Regions from separate parts of the Pelotomaculum sp. FP genome, predicted to be linked through region 2. Evidence: riboswitches for the same ligand, from Rfam matches in the RefSeq annotation. Region 2 holds a riboswitch; the other holds the start of a gene.
What was found. A riboswitch is a leader RNA that binds a small molecule or an ion and turns the genes downstream of it on or off. The one in region 2 is predicted to bind cyclic di-GMP.
Positions count from the first base shown of each region.

Region 1: it holds a riboswitch for cyclic di-GMP, as region 2 does, so the genes downstream of both, Psfp_RS02215 (type II secretion system F family protein) here and Psfp_RS07375 (lantibiotic protection ABC transporter ATP-binding protein) in region 2, are expected to answer to the same signal.

Region 1 is NZ_QFGB01000003.1:90,260-97,813, reverse strand. It holds gene Psfp_RS02230 (A24 family peptidase) at 44-793, shown strand; gene Psfp_RS02225 (GspE/PulE family protein) at 1,031-2,719, shown strand; gene Psfp_RS02220 (hypothetical protein) at 2,878-3,216, shown strand; cyclic di-GMP riboswitch class I at 3,329-3,413, shown strand; gene Psfp_RS02215 (type II secretion system F family protein) at 3,564-4,781, shown strand; gene Psfp_RS22090 (prepilin-type N-terminal cleavage/methylation domain-containing protein) at 5,017-5,472, shown strand; gene Psfp_RS02205 (prepilin-type N-terminal cleavage/methylation domain-containing protein) at 5,630-6,145, shown strand; gene Psfp_RS02200 (prepilin-type N-terminal cleavage/methylation domain-containing protein) at 6,129-6,584, shown strand; gene Psfp_RS02195 (prepilin-type N-terminal cleavage/methylation domain-containing protein) at 6,581-7,120, shown strand; gene Psfp_RS02190 (hypothetical protein) at 7,120-7,554, shown strand, end outside.
Region 2 is NZ_QFGB01000013.1:56,309-63,862, reverse strand. It holds gene Psfp_RS07400 (HAMP domain-containing sensor histidine kinase) at 1-338, shown strand, start outside; gene Psfp_RS07395 (ABC transporter ATP-binding protein) at 458-1,381, shown strand; gene Psfp_RS07390 (ABC transporter permease) at 1,365-2,165, shown strand; gene Psfp_RS07385 (ABC transporter permease) at 2,181-3,002, shown strand; gene Psfp_RS07380 (hypothetical protein) at 2,999-3,460, shown strand; cyclic di-GMP riboswitch class I at 3,669-3,756, shown strand; gene Psfp_RS07375 (lantibiotic protection ABC transporter ATP-binding protein) at 3,886-4,590, shown strand; gene Psfp_RS07370 (lantibiotic immunity ABC transporter MutE/EpiE family permease subunit) at 4,596-5,324, shown strand; gene Psfp_RS07365 (lantibiotic immunity ABC transporter MutG family permease subunit) at 5,325-6,065, shown strand; gene Psfp_RS07360 (NisI/SpaI family lantibiotic immunity lipoprotein) at 6,160-6,327, shown strand; gene Psfp_RS07355 (response regulator transcription factor) at 6,391-7,050, shown strand; gene Psfp_RS07350 (HAMP domain-containing sensor histidine kinase) at 7,041-7,554, shown strand, end outside.

The DNA.
Region 1 (7,554 bases), on a different contig from region 2:
CCCATAACTTCTTATTTTGATTAAAACGAGAGAGTTGAAACCTATGGAACTCTTCATACCGTTGTTTGCATTTCTGGCCGGGCTCTGCGCAGGCAGCTTCCTGAACGTGTGTATCTGCAGGCTGCCGGAGGGAGGCTCAATCGCTTATCCGCCTTCCAACTGCCCCTCGTGCGGGAGCCGGCTTCGAGCGGTCGATCTCATTCCTGTACTCAGCTACCTGTTTTTACAGGGCAGGTGTCGCTACTGCGGCGGTAAAATATCGGCGCAGTATCCAATTGTAGAGTTGACCATAGGTATACTGTTTCTCCTGACTTATCTCAAGCATGGTCTGACCCTGGCATCCCTGCGGGCGGCCGTGCTTTTTACGTTGGTTACGGCGGCCGCCGTGATCGATTGGCGATACCGGATTATACCGGACAGGCTGAACCTGGCAGGGTTTGTCCTGGGAGCGGTCCTGCTCTTTGAGTCCCGTGAGGTCCTTACCGCAAACGCCATCGGGTTTCTGGCCGGGGGAGGCCTCCTGTACCTGGTCGCTCTTGTTTCACGGGGCGGCATGGGCGGCGGAGATATCAAACTGGCCGCGGTGATGGGGCTGCTCCTTGGCTGGAAATACCTGCTGCTGGCCCTTTTTCTTGCTTTCGCCGCAGGGGCGTTAGTGGGGATCCTGTTAGTGCTTTTAAAGATAAAGAGGATGAAAGAAGGCTTGCCTTTCGGCCCTTACCTGGCCCTGGGCTCCGTTGTTGCGGCGCTGGCCGGGGACCGGCTGCTGTACTGGTATCTTCAGCTGTTTTAGGATTAGATACAGCTGCCCCGGCAGATAACTGAAAATAACGTTCCGGGCTTTCTCTAAAATGTGGGTGCGAATTCATTCACCCAACTCAATTGTGATTGATTGGGTTTTTATATCAATGGCGGCAGTTGATTGCCAGATTCACGGAGGAGTATTAACATATTAACATTTAAGAGGAAAAACGATATCTTTCTAGAAATACTGTCAAAAATGTCCGTATCAGCATGAGGTGACTTACTTGTGATAGACGCCCCAAAAAAAGCAAAAAAAACCCTTGGCGAGCTTCTGATTGAGAGGGGTTTTATTAACAACGCGCAATTATGGGAAGCGCTGCGGGTACAGTCCCGCACTGGTGAGTTCCTGGGTGAGATTTTAAGCAAGCTCGGCATGGTTTCAAAAGATACGATCAATGAGATTTTGGGGGTCAAGAGAATCAATCTGGATAACCTGGACCCCGAACTTTTTAAATTAGTACCCGAGCACATGATCCGTAAGTACAAGCTGCTGCCCTATAACAAAGGAGGCAATCTTCTTACCGTGGTTATGGCGGACTCCGCCAATGTCCTGGCTATCGATGACCTGCGCCTTGTGACCGGCTGCAAAATCGAGCCTGTAAGACTGGAGCAGCATGTCATTGAAGAGGCCATACGCAAACATTTCAGTGTCCCCGAAGTTGACAGGATCTTTGACGAGTTTGAACTAACCACAGAACAGCATGAGTCTGAAGCGATCGTCCTGGAGGAAGAGGTTTTTGACGAAGCGCCCGTGGTGCGCCTGATCAACTCTATTTTCATCCAGGCCATTGAACAGAAGGCCAGTGACATCCACATTGAGCCGGCGGAGAAGCATGTCCGGGTAAGGTACAGGATTGACGGGATGCTGCAGGAAATCATGACTTTGCCCAAAAAAATTCGTTCGGCTGTGATCTCCAGGGTCAAGATCATGGCCAGCATGGACATCGCTGAAAAGCGGGCGCCGCAGGACGGCAGGATCATGCTCAAGCTGGGCAGCCAGGAATTTGACCTTAGAGTATCCTCGCTTCCCACCGTCTACGGGGAAAAAATAGTCACCAGACTTTTGGGCAAAGGCAGCATGAAGAGCTATAAGCTGGAAAACGTCGGGTTTGACTCCAAAAGCCTCAGTATATTCAGAAACGCGTTGAAAAGCTCTTACGGGATGCTCCTGATTACCGGACCCACGGGCAGTGGGAAAACAACCACTCTTTACGCAGCGCTCAATGAAATAAACACCGTCGAGAAGAATATCATTACCGTGGAAGATCCCGTCGAGTATATGCTGGAAGGGATCAACCAGACCCAGGTCAATCCCAGGGCGAGGATGACCTTCGCCACCGGTTTGCGGGCCATCCTGCGGCAGGACCCGGACGTGATCCTGGTCGGGGAAATCCGCGACGGCGAAACTGCGGAAATTGCCGTCAAGGCAGCCACCACCGGACACCTGGTCCTTTCCACCCTGCATACCAACGACGCCGCGGGCGCTTTCACCCGACTGGTGGACATGGATATAGAACCGTTCCTGGTGGCCTCATCGGTGCTGGGCGCGGTTGCCCAGCGGCTGGTCAGGCTAATTTGCCCGAGGTGCCGCCAGAGCTATGTACCGGAACCGGATTCCCCGGAACGGCTGTTTATAGGCGCCGGGCCCGACCAGCCGCTGACTCTTTACCGGGGCGCAGGCTGCAATGAATGCCGGAACAGCGGTTACCGGGGGCGCATGGCCATCGTAGAGATCCTGCCTATGACCACCGGGTTGCGCACGCTCATTTTAAATAAAGCCTCTGCCGATGAAGTCAAGCAAAAAGCCCAGGCCGAGGGCATGGTTACCCTGAGGATGGACGGTATCCAAAAAGCTCTACGGGGGCTGACCACCATCGAGGAAGTGATGAGGGTCGCATATTCAGAAAACAATTAAGACAATCATATTGCTAACTCGGTGCAGTAGAAGATGAAAACCAGCAATGTGCGATTTTGATCGCATATGGCACATTAGTACTAACTTGGTTGGTACCTAATGTTGCATATGGGGAATAAATTCGTAGCTGCATTTTTTCAGATTAGGGGGTTATTCAAATGACCTGTGATGAAATCCTTTCCTGTGCCTTCAAGGTGGGCGCCTCGGACGTACTAAAGCGCCTCCGGCCCTGCGTCTGCAGGGGCGCTTTTGCCGTTGGCCGCGCCGGAATGGCAGGGGAAATTAGACTTTGGAAGTGCGCCTGCCGGCCCGCTGTCTCCAGAAGATACGGACAGGATGGCCCGCGAGATTATGACGCCGGAGCAGTACCAAAAATTCCAGCAGGTGGGGGAGTTGGACTTTTCCTACTCCATACCGGGTGTCTGCCACTTAATCAGCAGGGAGGAGGCGTTGACCCGGGCGGCCGATCCCGAGGCGCTCTTAAAGCGCTTAACTGAAAGGAATATTTTTTATTTGGTGAGAAGATATATTGCATTCTTTACTTTAAAATTGTATTATAGACATATCACAACAAAATAGTATAATATTCCAAAATATATATAAACCTTCCACCGAAAACAGCAAACCTGTCGAAAGGCGGGGACGCAAAACCATGGGTCTGAGGCCGCTAGGCTACGACTGTCAGGTTGCTGAAGTAGAGAAGGACTGTTAAAAGCGGGTGCTCCTTCGGTGAGTAAAGGCCCTTTTTGGGCCTTGTGCCAGAAGGGGGATCCTTATTTATACGGCCGGTTAACGTTTGCTCATCAGTCAATCAACTGGAAATTATAAGAAAATGGTGGAGTAAATGACACAAAACTTTGCCTACAAAGCCCGCAACCCGGCCGGCAAACTGGTCACCGGTAAGATCGAGGCCGAAAACCGCAGCAAAGCCATCACCCAGCTCAGGGACCGCAGGTTTTTTGTTGTGGAGCTTAAAGAAGCCCCTCTCGCCGGGACCAGCATTAAGCTGGACAAGCTCTTTCAGAAAAAAGTCGGCAGCAGGGACCTGGCTGTAATGTGCCGGCAGTTTGCCACCATGGTGCAGGCGGGAGTCCCTCTCCTGCAGACAATAAGCATTATCAGCCAGCAGTGCGATAACAAGACGCTGCAGGACACGATGAAAAAGGTCGGCGGCAACCTGGCAGGCGGCATGTCTCTGACCGAGTCGATGAAACCCTATCCCCGGGTGTTCCCCGGTATCTTTACCAGCATGGTCGAGGCCGGGGAAGTCGGCGGCGACCTGGAACACGTGCTGGAGAGGCTGGCTGTAAACTTTGAAAAAGAGCACGACATGAGGGAGAAGGTCAAGTCGGCCATGACCTACCCGACAGTGGTGCTGGTGGTGGCGGTGCTGGCGGTAGTGGCCCTTTTGATCTTCGTGTTGCCCAGCATGACCAAAATGCTGATAGACATGAAGGCGCCCCTGCCCGTGACTACTAAAATAATTATGGGTGTCAGCGGTTTTCTAAAAAACTACTGGTACATTGCTCTGACTTTGGTGGTTGCTTTGGCTTTCGGCTACAAGACCGGTGTTAAGAGCGGTCGGGGCAAGAAAATGAAAGACTCGGTTGTCCTGAAGCTTCCGGTAATGGGCCCGATGGTCCAAAAAATCGTCATCTCCCGTTTTTGCCGCTCGTTGAGCACCCTGTTGAAAAGCGGCGTGCCGGTCCTGCAGGCGCTGGAAGTGGTCAAAAACATCGTGGACAACCACTCGGTGAATATGGGTCTCAAGGAGGCTGAAAGAAGCATCAAAGAGGGCCAGAGTTTTGCCGAGCCGCTCATGAAGAGCCGGGTATTTCCTCCGATGGTCAGCACGATGATGTCGATAGGAGAGGAAACAGGGTCGGTCGACACCCTGCTGGAAAAGGTAGCCGACTTTTACGAAAAAGAAGTGGACGCTATGGTCTCCCGCCTGTCTTCCATGATCGAGCCGATTTTGCTGGTGGGGATGGGTGTGGTGGTCGGGTTTATTTTGATCTCGATTATGGTGCCGATGTTTACTGTAATGGACAGTGTGAAATAGTTTTCGGCCGGCGTGGCCGGCCTGGTCATCAATGGAAATCATGAGAATTCATGATTTGGAGGTGGTTAATGAAACAAAGACGAACGTCGCTTCGCCCAATGCGGATGAAAAGAGTTTTGATTATTGCCGGCATAATGGCGACTATCGCTAGAATCCAAGTAAATGGTCTGCAAGGTTAAGAAAGCAGTTGCAACTAGGTACTACATAACAATTATATTAAAAGGAAGTGAAATAAATGAAAATAGCAAGAAACGAACGTGGTTTTACTCTTATTGAATTGATGGTGGTGCTAATTATCATTGGTATCCTGGCAGCCATAGCCATTCCCGTAATGAGCAAGCAAAGCGATAAGGCCAAAAACAAGAGGGCAGTTGCTGAATTAAAGAGCATGAAAACAATATTAGACATTTACATTAGTGACCCAATAGTGAACGAAGATGGAACATCTCCAGCAGATGCCGCTGCAGCCAAAACAGTGCTGACTGACAATGGTTTTACAACTTTTAATGATGCTTGGGGTACTCCTTACAAATATTTAAAAATTGGTACTAGTGGTTATCTTTTGTATTCCTGTGGTTCTGACAAGGATGATGCTTCAGGCTCCGATAGTGACAATATTACTGTTAAAAATGATGCAAATCCTGAGGAGGGTGTTGCGCCACCTACAACCGTAGGAAGTTCTATCGAATAACTATGGATTAAAGTTCTATTATTTATTTTGATTAGGATGCAAATTAAGGCAGGGTTAAGTATAATGCCTTACAAATAATTTTATTGAATTCATATAGGATTATAAGTCCTGACAATTAAGAGAATCATGTTAATAACAACTTATTTAAGAGATGAGTATGCCCCCTATTGAAAAGCAAACACCTATGGTTCAAAATAATCTTGGCTTTACCATCATAGAGATGGTTCTAGTAATGCTAATTATCAGCATTGCTGTTGCTTTCACTGTGCCCAATTTCAAGAAAATTCTCGATGCTTATCAACTCGACATCTCGGCAAGGGAAATGGCTTCAGATATACGTGATCTTCAGCAGTCCGCCATAAAGACACAGAGTACAGCTCTTTCAATTATGTGGAATTTATCTTCAGGTACTTACTACCTTAAGAACGAAAACACAGTGATCAAGAGCGTAACGATTCCTAACAGCGTTGAAATTATAGGGGCTCCATTTATACCGGTTGAAAAGCTTTACAAGATGCGCATTTCCGTCAAAGGTAGACCGCTTGGCGGATATAACGGTACAGTTGAGGGGTTTGGCGGGACTATCACATTAAAAGATAAAACTACAAAAAAATACAAAGATGTTGTTATAGATACATTGGGGCGTGTGAGAGTCAGTGAAACGTATCAGTAATCTTGAAGGCCCCTTATCCCGGAAAAAAGTAATAATTATTAACAATGAGCAGGGTCTGACCCTGCTTGAAGTGTTGGTGGCGCTTCTGCTCATGTCAATGGTGCTTGTCACCATGCTGAACAGTTTTGTCCTGGCCGGCCGCCAGAACAGCGACACTTACCGCTACAACGAAGCCCTCTCACTGGCCCAGAGTAAAATTGAGGAAATTAAAAAAAAGAATTTTAATGACGTGACCAGCGTAGCTATCACTGATTTTGCGACTGAAAGCGACTATGCCCAATTTCAGGGACTTAGCTACAAGGTAACTGTTGCGCCAAACTATATTACGGTAAACGACACCTCCATATTAAATTCGAAAACGATTACTGTTACTGTTTATTACGATGACGAGGGGGCAGCCAAACAGTTGGACCTGACGACGGAGGTCGCAATGCGGTGAAGATACTGGTCAGCCTGCGGGATGAGCGGGGGTTTACTTTTATTGAGCTGATGCTTGCGCTGGTGCTGATGAGCATCCTTTTTCTAGGAGTATGGGGGATTTTTGCGAACGGCTATACCTTTTGGCGTCAGGCGGAGTACAAGGTTGACATGTACGACAGCCTGCGTTTCTCCCTTGACATGATGGGGCGGGAACTGATGTATGCCCGAAAACCGGACGGAACAACAGGTGGGGTAGTGTCGCCAAGCGACAGCCGCAATCTTTACTTTATTAACGCGGAGGGTAAAACCATCCGTTATTATCGTGATGGTTATCAGCTTATGAGAAAAGAGTACAATATCCCTCAGCCGCTGGCCAGTGACATTCAGGACATCAGTTTTACTTACTACAATGGAGCCGGGGCGCCCATAACCCCTACTTCATCAGGTTTTCCGGGAACTGTCAGGCAAGTCAAAATAACGCTGACGGCAAAAAAATATGGCAGCAATGTTAATCCTGTTGTATTGGTTCGAAAAATAAGCCTGAGGTCATTGTGATGGAAAGGTTGAAAAATGAATCGGGCCAGGCTTTGTTCCTGGTAATGATGGTGCTCATGGTGCTGATGCTGATTGGCGCGGCAGCCTTGACCCGTACCAGCAGCAGCCATATACGCTCGTTTGAACAAAAGAAAATGGTGCAGTCCTCTTACATTGCTGAAGCTGGTGTTGAGAAAGTCCTGGCCCATATAAAAAATGACTTTGAATGGTTGAAGGCCCTGGAACCTAATAAGGACACCAACTATGTATTTGCGGAAAATGGCGAGACATTCCTCGACTACGCCGGGGGGCGGATTACCAGTGTTAAGGTTACCAGGACATCGACCGGGAACGACCCAACGACATTTTGCCTGGAGTCCAGGGGTGATTACCAGGGAGCCACTCGTACCATCAACGTCACGGGAGAGGCGCGCGACGGGATTACTTTCGCCAAA
Region 2 (7,554 bases):
CGAAAGTGGACCTGGACGGATATGCCCGCATAGTCAACAATCTGGTCCAGAACGTCATCGCCCACAGCCGGGCCACGCAGATTAAAATTGAAATGGCGCAAAATGAAAAGGAAATTGAAATTCGTGTCGCGGACAATGGGATCGGAATCGAGAAAGCAGATCTGCCGCACATCTTTGAAAGACTTTATAAATGCGATAAAGGCCGCTCCGATAAAGGAAGCGGATTGGGGCTGTCAATTGTCCGGCAAATGGTTGAAAAAATGGACGGCAGGATTACCGTCCAAAGCGAGCCAAACCAATATACGGCTTTTACCGTCTGCTTTCCAGTAAAGAATTAAGCAAATCCCTGTCTGTGGGCAGGGATTTTTCCTGCCGAAATTGCAAGGTTAATGCAAGGTTCCGGCAAGGTTAATACAAGCTTGGCATGTTACACTGGTTTCAAAAGGAGGTTTTGAGATTGAGTGATTTCATCATTGAAACGAAAAATCTGACCAAACAGTACGGTACGCAGAAAAGCGTTGCCGACCTTAATATTCACGTAAAAAAGGGCCGCATCTATGGCCTGCTCGGGCGAAACGGCGCCGGAAAAACCACGACAATGAAAATGCTGCTGGGCTTGACGCAGCCGACTTCGGGCGAGGTAAGGATTTTCGGTAAGAATATCCGGGGAAACGAGAAAAAAATTCTGCCCCGTATCGGCAACCTGATCGAAGCACCGGGCTTTTATCCCAATCTGACCGGCACTGAAAATTTGAAAATATTTGCACGGCTCCGGGGCGTCTCCAAGCGCAACGCGATTACAAGCGCTTTGGAGGTCGTCGGGCTTCCATACGGCGATAAGAAGTTGTTTTCACAGTACTCCCTCGGTATGAAGCAGCGTCTGGCCATCGCCCTCGCCATCATGCACGATCCGGAGCTCTTGATTCTGGACGAGCCGATCAACGGGCTTGACCCCATCGGCATTGCCGAAGTCCGTTCCTTCATCCGGAAACTGTGCGACGCGCGAGGAAAAACAATTCTGATCTCCAGCCATATTCTTTCGGAAATTTCTCTGCTGGCGGACGACATCGGCATCATCGACCACGGAGTCTTGCTGGAAGAGGAAAGCCTTGCCGAGCTGGAGGAAAAGAACAGCAAGTATGTCCACTTCATCGTCTCCGACACGGCGCAGGCGGCCAGAATTATGGAACGAAACTTTGGAGCGAAAAACTTTACGGTAGAAGACGACCGCAGCCTTCGCCTGTACGATGTGAGTTTGCCGGTGACTGCCCTTACCCGCGCTTTCATTGAAAACGGATTGGAGGTTGCGGAAGCTCACACCTGCGAGGATACGCTGGAGGATTACTTCAAGCGCGTAACCGGGGGTGAGGGCATTGCATAATCTGATCCTCTGCGAATTTCAAAAATTCAAACGGCGTCCCCTGTTTCTGCTGGCGACGCTGGCGGCGTTCATTTTTCCTGTTTTGACAACACTGCTCTACTGGAACACCCCGGGGGGACAGGATTACGACAACCTGTTTTCAGGCGTTGTCGATCTGGGCGATTATCTTCTTTTGCTGCCGATTTTGGTCGTTCTTTCAACGTCGCTGTTTTTTACGGAACAGGACAGCGACACGCTGAAAAACCTGATGACGATCCCGGTTTCGAAGGCAAAGCTTGTGCTGGCGAAAATCAGCGTTATGGCAATCATCTCCGTGGTTTATTCCCTTGCCGGATTCCTGGCCAGCGCGGTTTGCGCGAAGCTGCTCGGCATGGCTTTTATCAACATGGGAGAAAAATTTGTTCTCAGCCTTTTGCTGGGGTTTATGATGCTGGCCGCGGCTCTGCCCTGTGTGGTATTGGTAGTGTGGTTTAATAAAAACAATCTGATTTCGATTGTGATCACGCTGTTCTACACCATTGTAAACTATGTGTTTCATCTTACCGATATGGGAATGAAGGTCCCCGTGGGGTTCAATATCGGCACGATACTGCCTATCCCACTGATTCATAGATGGATTCTTCAGTTTTACAGTCGGGGAACGGAAACCGGTGAGTGGGCAAAATTTTATGATAGTATGCGTCCTTACTTTGTGTCGACCCCGGTTTGCATTGGAATCCTTGCCGTGATGTCAGTCATATTTACCGCACTGATGGTACGGATTTACAACCGGCGCGAGATTTAGGAAGGAGGCGTGACGATGAACTTGATTCTCACGGAATTTCAAAAACTGAAACGGTACAGCATTATTCTCGTCGGCATTATCGGCGCAACCTGTTCTCCGGTCATTTCCATTGTGATGCAGAACGTGATGTCGGACGACGCCAAGACCGTTCTGAACTATACATTCCCCGATTTGATTAACAGTACCATCTGGAACAATATGACGATTTTCTTTCCGATGATCCTCGCCCTGATCGGCGGCTATATAATCAGCCGGGAATACACGGACGATACGCTGAAAAACCTGCTGACCGTTCCCGTCAGCTTTCCGCGCCTGATGGCCGGCAAGCTGACCGCGCTTGGAATCATCGCGCTTCTGCTCGGCCTTTATGACGCGCTGGTGACGCTGCTGGTCGGGCTGATCTGCTGCCGGGAAAATCTGACGTTGCCCGTCGTTTTATCGGGAAGCGTTCAGATGACCGCTATGGCGCTGTTTACCTGTATCGGTGAATTTCCGCTGATCGCATTGTGTGGGCGCAGGCGGGATGCGTTCAGGGGCGGTGCTGTGGCCGCGTTTTTGCTCGGATATGTCGCTATTTTCCTCAAGAATCCCGTGCTCCGCAACTTGTATCCACTTTCAGCCGGACTTAGTATCGTACGTTTCAGCGGTGAGGGTTTTGTGTCCGATACCGCAGGCAGCTATGCGTCCACGCAGAACACTTTTATCGGTATCTGCGTGATCTTAGCCATGCTGATACTGACCGGAATCATTATCCATATTCCACGGAAAGAGGCAGTTGCAGTCGCCCCCTCAAAGAAAGGCGGGCGCACTAAGCCTAAACAGGAGACTTCGAAATGAAAAAGTCATTACTTATTTTGGTGATAGCATGCTGCTTGGTTTTCGCGCTGACAGGCTGCACAAAAGATGAAATTCTCGGCACATACAATGATGCCATCCAAGCGGCTGGTGATGCCCAATTGACCAGCAACAGGTCTTTGGAAGGCAAGAGAAAATACGGAGTCGATCACTATACCGGCACCTATGATGCCGATTATGAGGATTTTTCGGGAACAGAGTATCTCTTCGGGGGGACTTCTATTGACCGTGAAGCAGGAAATGAAATTGAAATTACCTGCAATCTGAACATCACAGACGGAAGTGCCAAGTTGGTTTTACAATCCGGCGCAGATGATCCGCAAATACTGATTGAAAGCACAGGCGATTACTCCGAAACGATTGAACTGCCGCCTGCTGGCAATTATATCGTCGTGGAATGCGACGACTTTACCGGTTCCATTGAGCTGGAAATCAAATAAAAGGTTTATGATGAAAATTTCATCGTGAAGCAAAAAGGACGGTACCAAGTTAATTTGTCGCCAGAGTTTATTGCAGCTAAGCGATACGAAGCTGCATCGGCTCATATCTGGAACTGTATGCGACATCTTATGGAGTTGGGGTATTCTGAAAATGAGCTGAGCGGATTAGAAATAATCAATAGGTTCCCCAAACAGAAAATTGAAAACGTTAAGTCAGGGGCAAACTTGCTGAAAGGTAAGGACGCAAAGTAATAGGGTCTAAGGTGCGAACGCATGATGACAGCCTTGCCGCCAAGTAAAACTGCGTATTAAACCTGCCCATTGCGGCAGGTTTAATACTTACATGAACCATTTTTTTATATCTTTATGGAATCTTTAAATTTTCCTTTTATAGTCGATATCAGACAAACGAAAGGAAGATGTTTATGGATTCATATATCTTACAAACGAATCATCTGTGTAAGGATTTTAAAAGGCAGCACGCCGTCAGTGATATTTCGCTTTCCATTACGGGGAATTCCGTCTATGGTCTGCTTGGACCGAACGGCGCTGGAAAATCAACGACACTGAAGATGATAACCGGGATGCTGCGCCCGACCTCCGGCGAAATCATTTTCGAAGGCCATCCGTGGAGCCGCAGGGATTTGGCAGACATCGGCGCTTTGATCGAGTCTCCGCCGCTGTATGAGAATCTTACCGCCAAAGAAAACCTTAAAGTCCGCACGCTGCTGCTTGGTCTGCCGGATTCCCGCATTAACGAAGTGCTGGAAACCGTCAGCCTGACCGATACCGGAAACAAGCGTGCCGGACAGTTTTCCATGGGTATGAAGCAGCGCCTTGGCATCGCGATCGCCCTGCTGAACCATCCGAAGCTGCTGATTTTGGACGAGCCGACGAACGGGCTTGACCCGATTGGCATTCAGGATTTGCGCGGCTTAATTCGTTCTTTTCCCGAACAGGGCATCACGGTGATCCTGTCAAGCCATATTTTGTCCGAAGTTGAACTAATCGCAGACCACATCGGCATCATCAGCAACGGCATGCTGGGATACGAAGCTAAAATCACCCCCGGCGAGGATCTGGAATCGCTGTTTATGGAAGTTGTAAAAAAACAGCAAAAAGGTGGGTGAATAACATGGGACAGTATCTGAAAGCTGAAAATCTGAAATTCAAGCGAACCTTTACGAGAAAACTAATCCTGCTTATACCGCTCGCAACATTGTTTCTTACATGGTTTTTATCATTCAATTGGTATCAGATAAATGCTTTTAACTGGTGGTATGTGCTCATGATGCCGGGGTATATCGCCCTGATTTCGGCGCTTTCCGATCAGAAAGAAGCGAAAAAGCGGGGATACCGCGGCGTACTTGCGCTGCCTGTTTCTTTAAAAAAGATATGGGTTGCAAAAGTAATGAACCTGATCCTTTACGCAGCCCTGTCGTGCCTTATTTTGCTGATCGGAATTCTGCTGGGCAGCTTTACCGTTCCGAATCCATTGCCGCTTGGAGATGCCTGTCTTGGAATGCTCTTGATTTTTGCGACCTCTTTGTGGCAGATTCCGTTTTGCCTGTTTCTATCCAGAAAAACCGGCATGGTGGGAACGATCCTCATTCAAGTTGCCGCCGGTTTTCTGCTTGGCGTGCTATTGGCAACAAAATCAATTTGGTGGCTCTGCCCTTATAGCTGGACGATGCGGATGATGGCCCCGGTGCTTGGGATACTTCCGAATGGTACGCTTGCTCTAAGCGGCGACCCTTTATTGAATTCATCCTCAATCCCAGTGGGTATCGCCCTGTCCATCCTCCTGTTTATCTTACTGCTGATTGCCACAACCGGCTGGTTTCAGAAGCAGGAGGCGAGATAAATGCTTCTTCGTTCCATCTGTTCCGATCTTTATAAAATGAAGCGCACACCTATTCCATGGCTGCATGTTTTTGTGCCTCTCATTGGCGCGCTTGCGTTTCTGTGGTATTACTCCGTTACAGGTAACGACAATTCATTGGGGAAGCTCACCGGTTTTATGGAAGTGCTGTGCATGGTTTTCCCTCTCCTGATCGGCCTTTTATGCGGGTTGACAGCCGCCCAGGAAGAACAGGCCGGTAGCTATCAGGTAATCCTGTCGGAAGCGCGTTCAAGAGCTGTGGCGTATATGAGCAAACTGCTTTTACTGCTGGTGCTTTCCGGTTTGTCGGTGACTTTTGCGGTAGCAATATTTTCGACAGGGATTCATGCCGTTCCCCCGCAGCTTTACGTCCATATTGTCATGGCCGCATGGGGCGGAAATGTATTTTTATATATCCTGCATTTGTTCGTAGGCTTTCGCTTTGGCAGAAGCGCGTCCATCGGACTCGGCGTGTTCGGCACACTGATTTCCGCACTCATGATGACCGGATTGGGTGACGGAATCTGGCACTGGATTCCCTGGGCCTGGAGCGCGCGCCTGTGCGGCGATATTGTTTTCAGGCTGCAAAATCCCTCCGAAACGGCATGGGCTGCCACGGATATGCAATATGGGATTACGGTATGCCTTATTGTTACCCTTCTGTCACTTGCCGCCAGCCTTTTATGGTTTCAGCGCTGGGAGGGCTCCAAATCTAACGAATAGGCGGATGATTGCCGCCTCTACTAAACTCTCACTTTTAAATTACATAACCGGAGGGAAAAAATGACCAAAAGAGCTTATGCTTTCATAATACTGGATCCCCGAAAAAGATTTAGGTCAGATCGATTGGAATGGAAAGGGCCCCAGTACGCAGAAACGTGACAATTGGTCATATGGCGAAGTCCACGCGATTCAAAATGCGGACGTATCAGACTCCGTTGCGGTTGAAATCAACTCGGAATACCGGATTGCAATCAGCCGATAACATATGCAAAAGCAGATAAGCGTGTTATATTAACATCCGTATGCAATGGAAGGAGGTGCAGTTATGGCAAACATTCTTGCCGTTGACGATGAGCCGGATATCTTGGCTCTCATTAAAAGGGCGCTGGAAAAGGACAGCCACCTTGTGACGACTGCCGTATCGCCGGACCAGATAAAACTGAAAACGCTGAATTATTTTGACTTGATTTTGCTGGATGTCATGATGCCCGGCATGGATGGGTTTGCCTTTTGTCAGAAGGTGCGAGATCTGGTGGATTGTCCTATTCTATTTCTCACCGCTAAAACAATGGAATCCGATGTGATGTATGGGTTTGGCCTGGGCGCGGACGATTACATCAAAAAACCGTTCAGCACCGGAGAATTGAGAGCAAGGGTTAATGCGCATCTGCGCAGGGAAAAGCGTGAAAAACGAAATGCGCTGCACCTGTCCGGATTGGAATTCAATCTCGCGGCAAAGGAAGTGACCGTGAACGGGCAGAAAATTCCACTCACCAAAATCGAATACGGGATTTGCGAATTCCTTGCCAAGAACCACGGTCAGGTGTTTTCCAAGGAGCAGATTTATGATGCCGTTTGCGGATACGACGCGGAGGGTGACAGCTTTACGGTGGCCGTGCATATAAAAAACATCAGGGCAAAACTCGCCGTCTATCAACTGGCTCCGATTTCAACGGTTTGGGGGATCGCATATAAATGGGACTGAAAAACAGAAACATCAAACTGAGAACCTTCTTCATTCGGTATTTACTCACCCTTTTTGCCGGTTTCGTCTTGATCGTCCTGATCGGCATGGGATTGCTTTTCGCATCGTTGAAAACCGGCTTTGTTATCTCTGTTGGTGATGTGGAAGCATCCATTGAACGCCAAAAGGCCGCGATTGCCTCTGCCGAAACTGTGAGTGCGGAGTTGATTCCCAAGACCTGCGAGTACGCCATTGTAAGTACAAATGGTGAATTCTTGTCGGGGAGCATGACCGAATCCGAAGCAGCCGCGGCATGGGATATCGTTCAGAGCGGCAGAAGAACTTCGGGAGGCCTTCTAGCCACGGGGCTGAATGTGGATTGCTATTTCCCGATTGAACGGCGGAATGAATTTTGCATAGTTGAGTATTCCTCCATGGCTCAGTTTTCAGCCCAGCTTTTGCGGGAGCACCTGCCCGCTCCGGAAATTATGCTGTTTTGGATAATCCTTGCAGCGTTTTTGACAG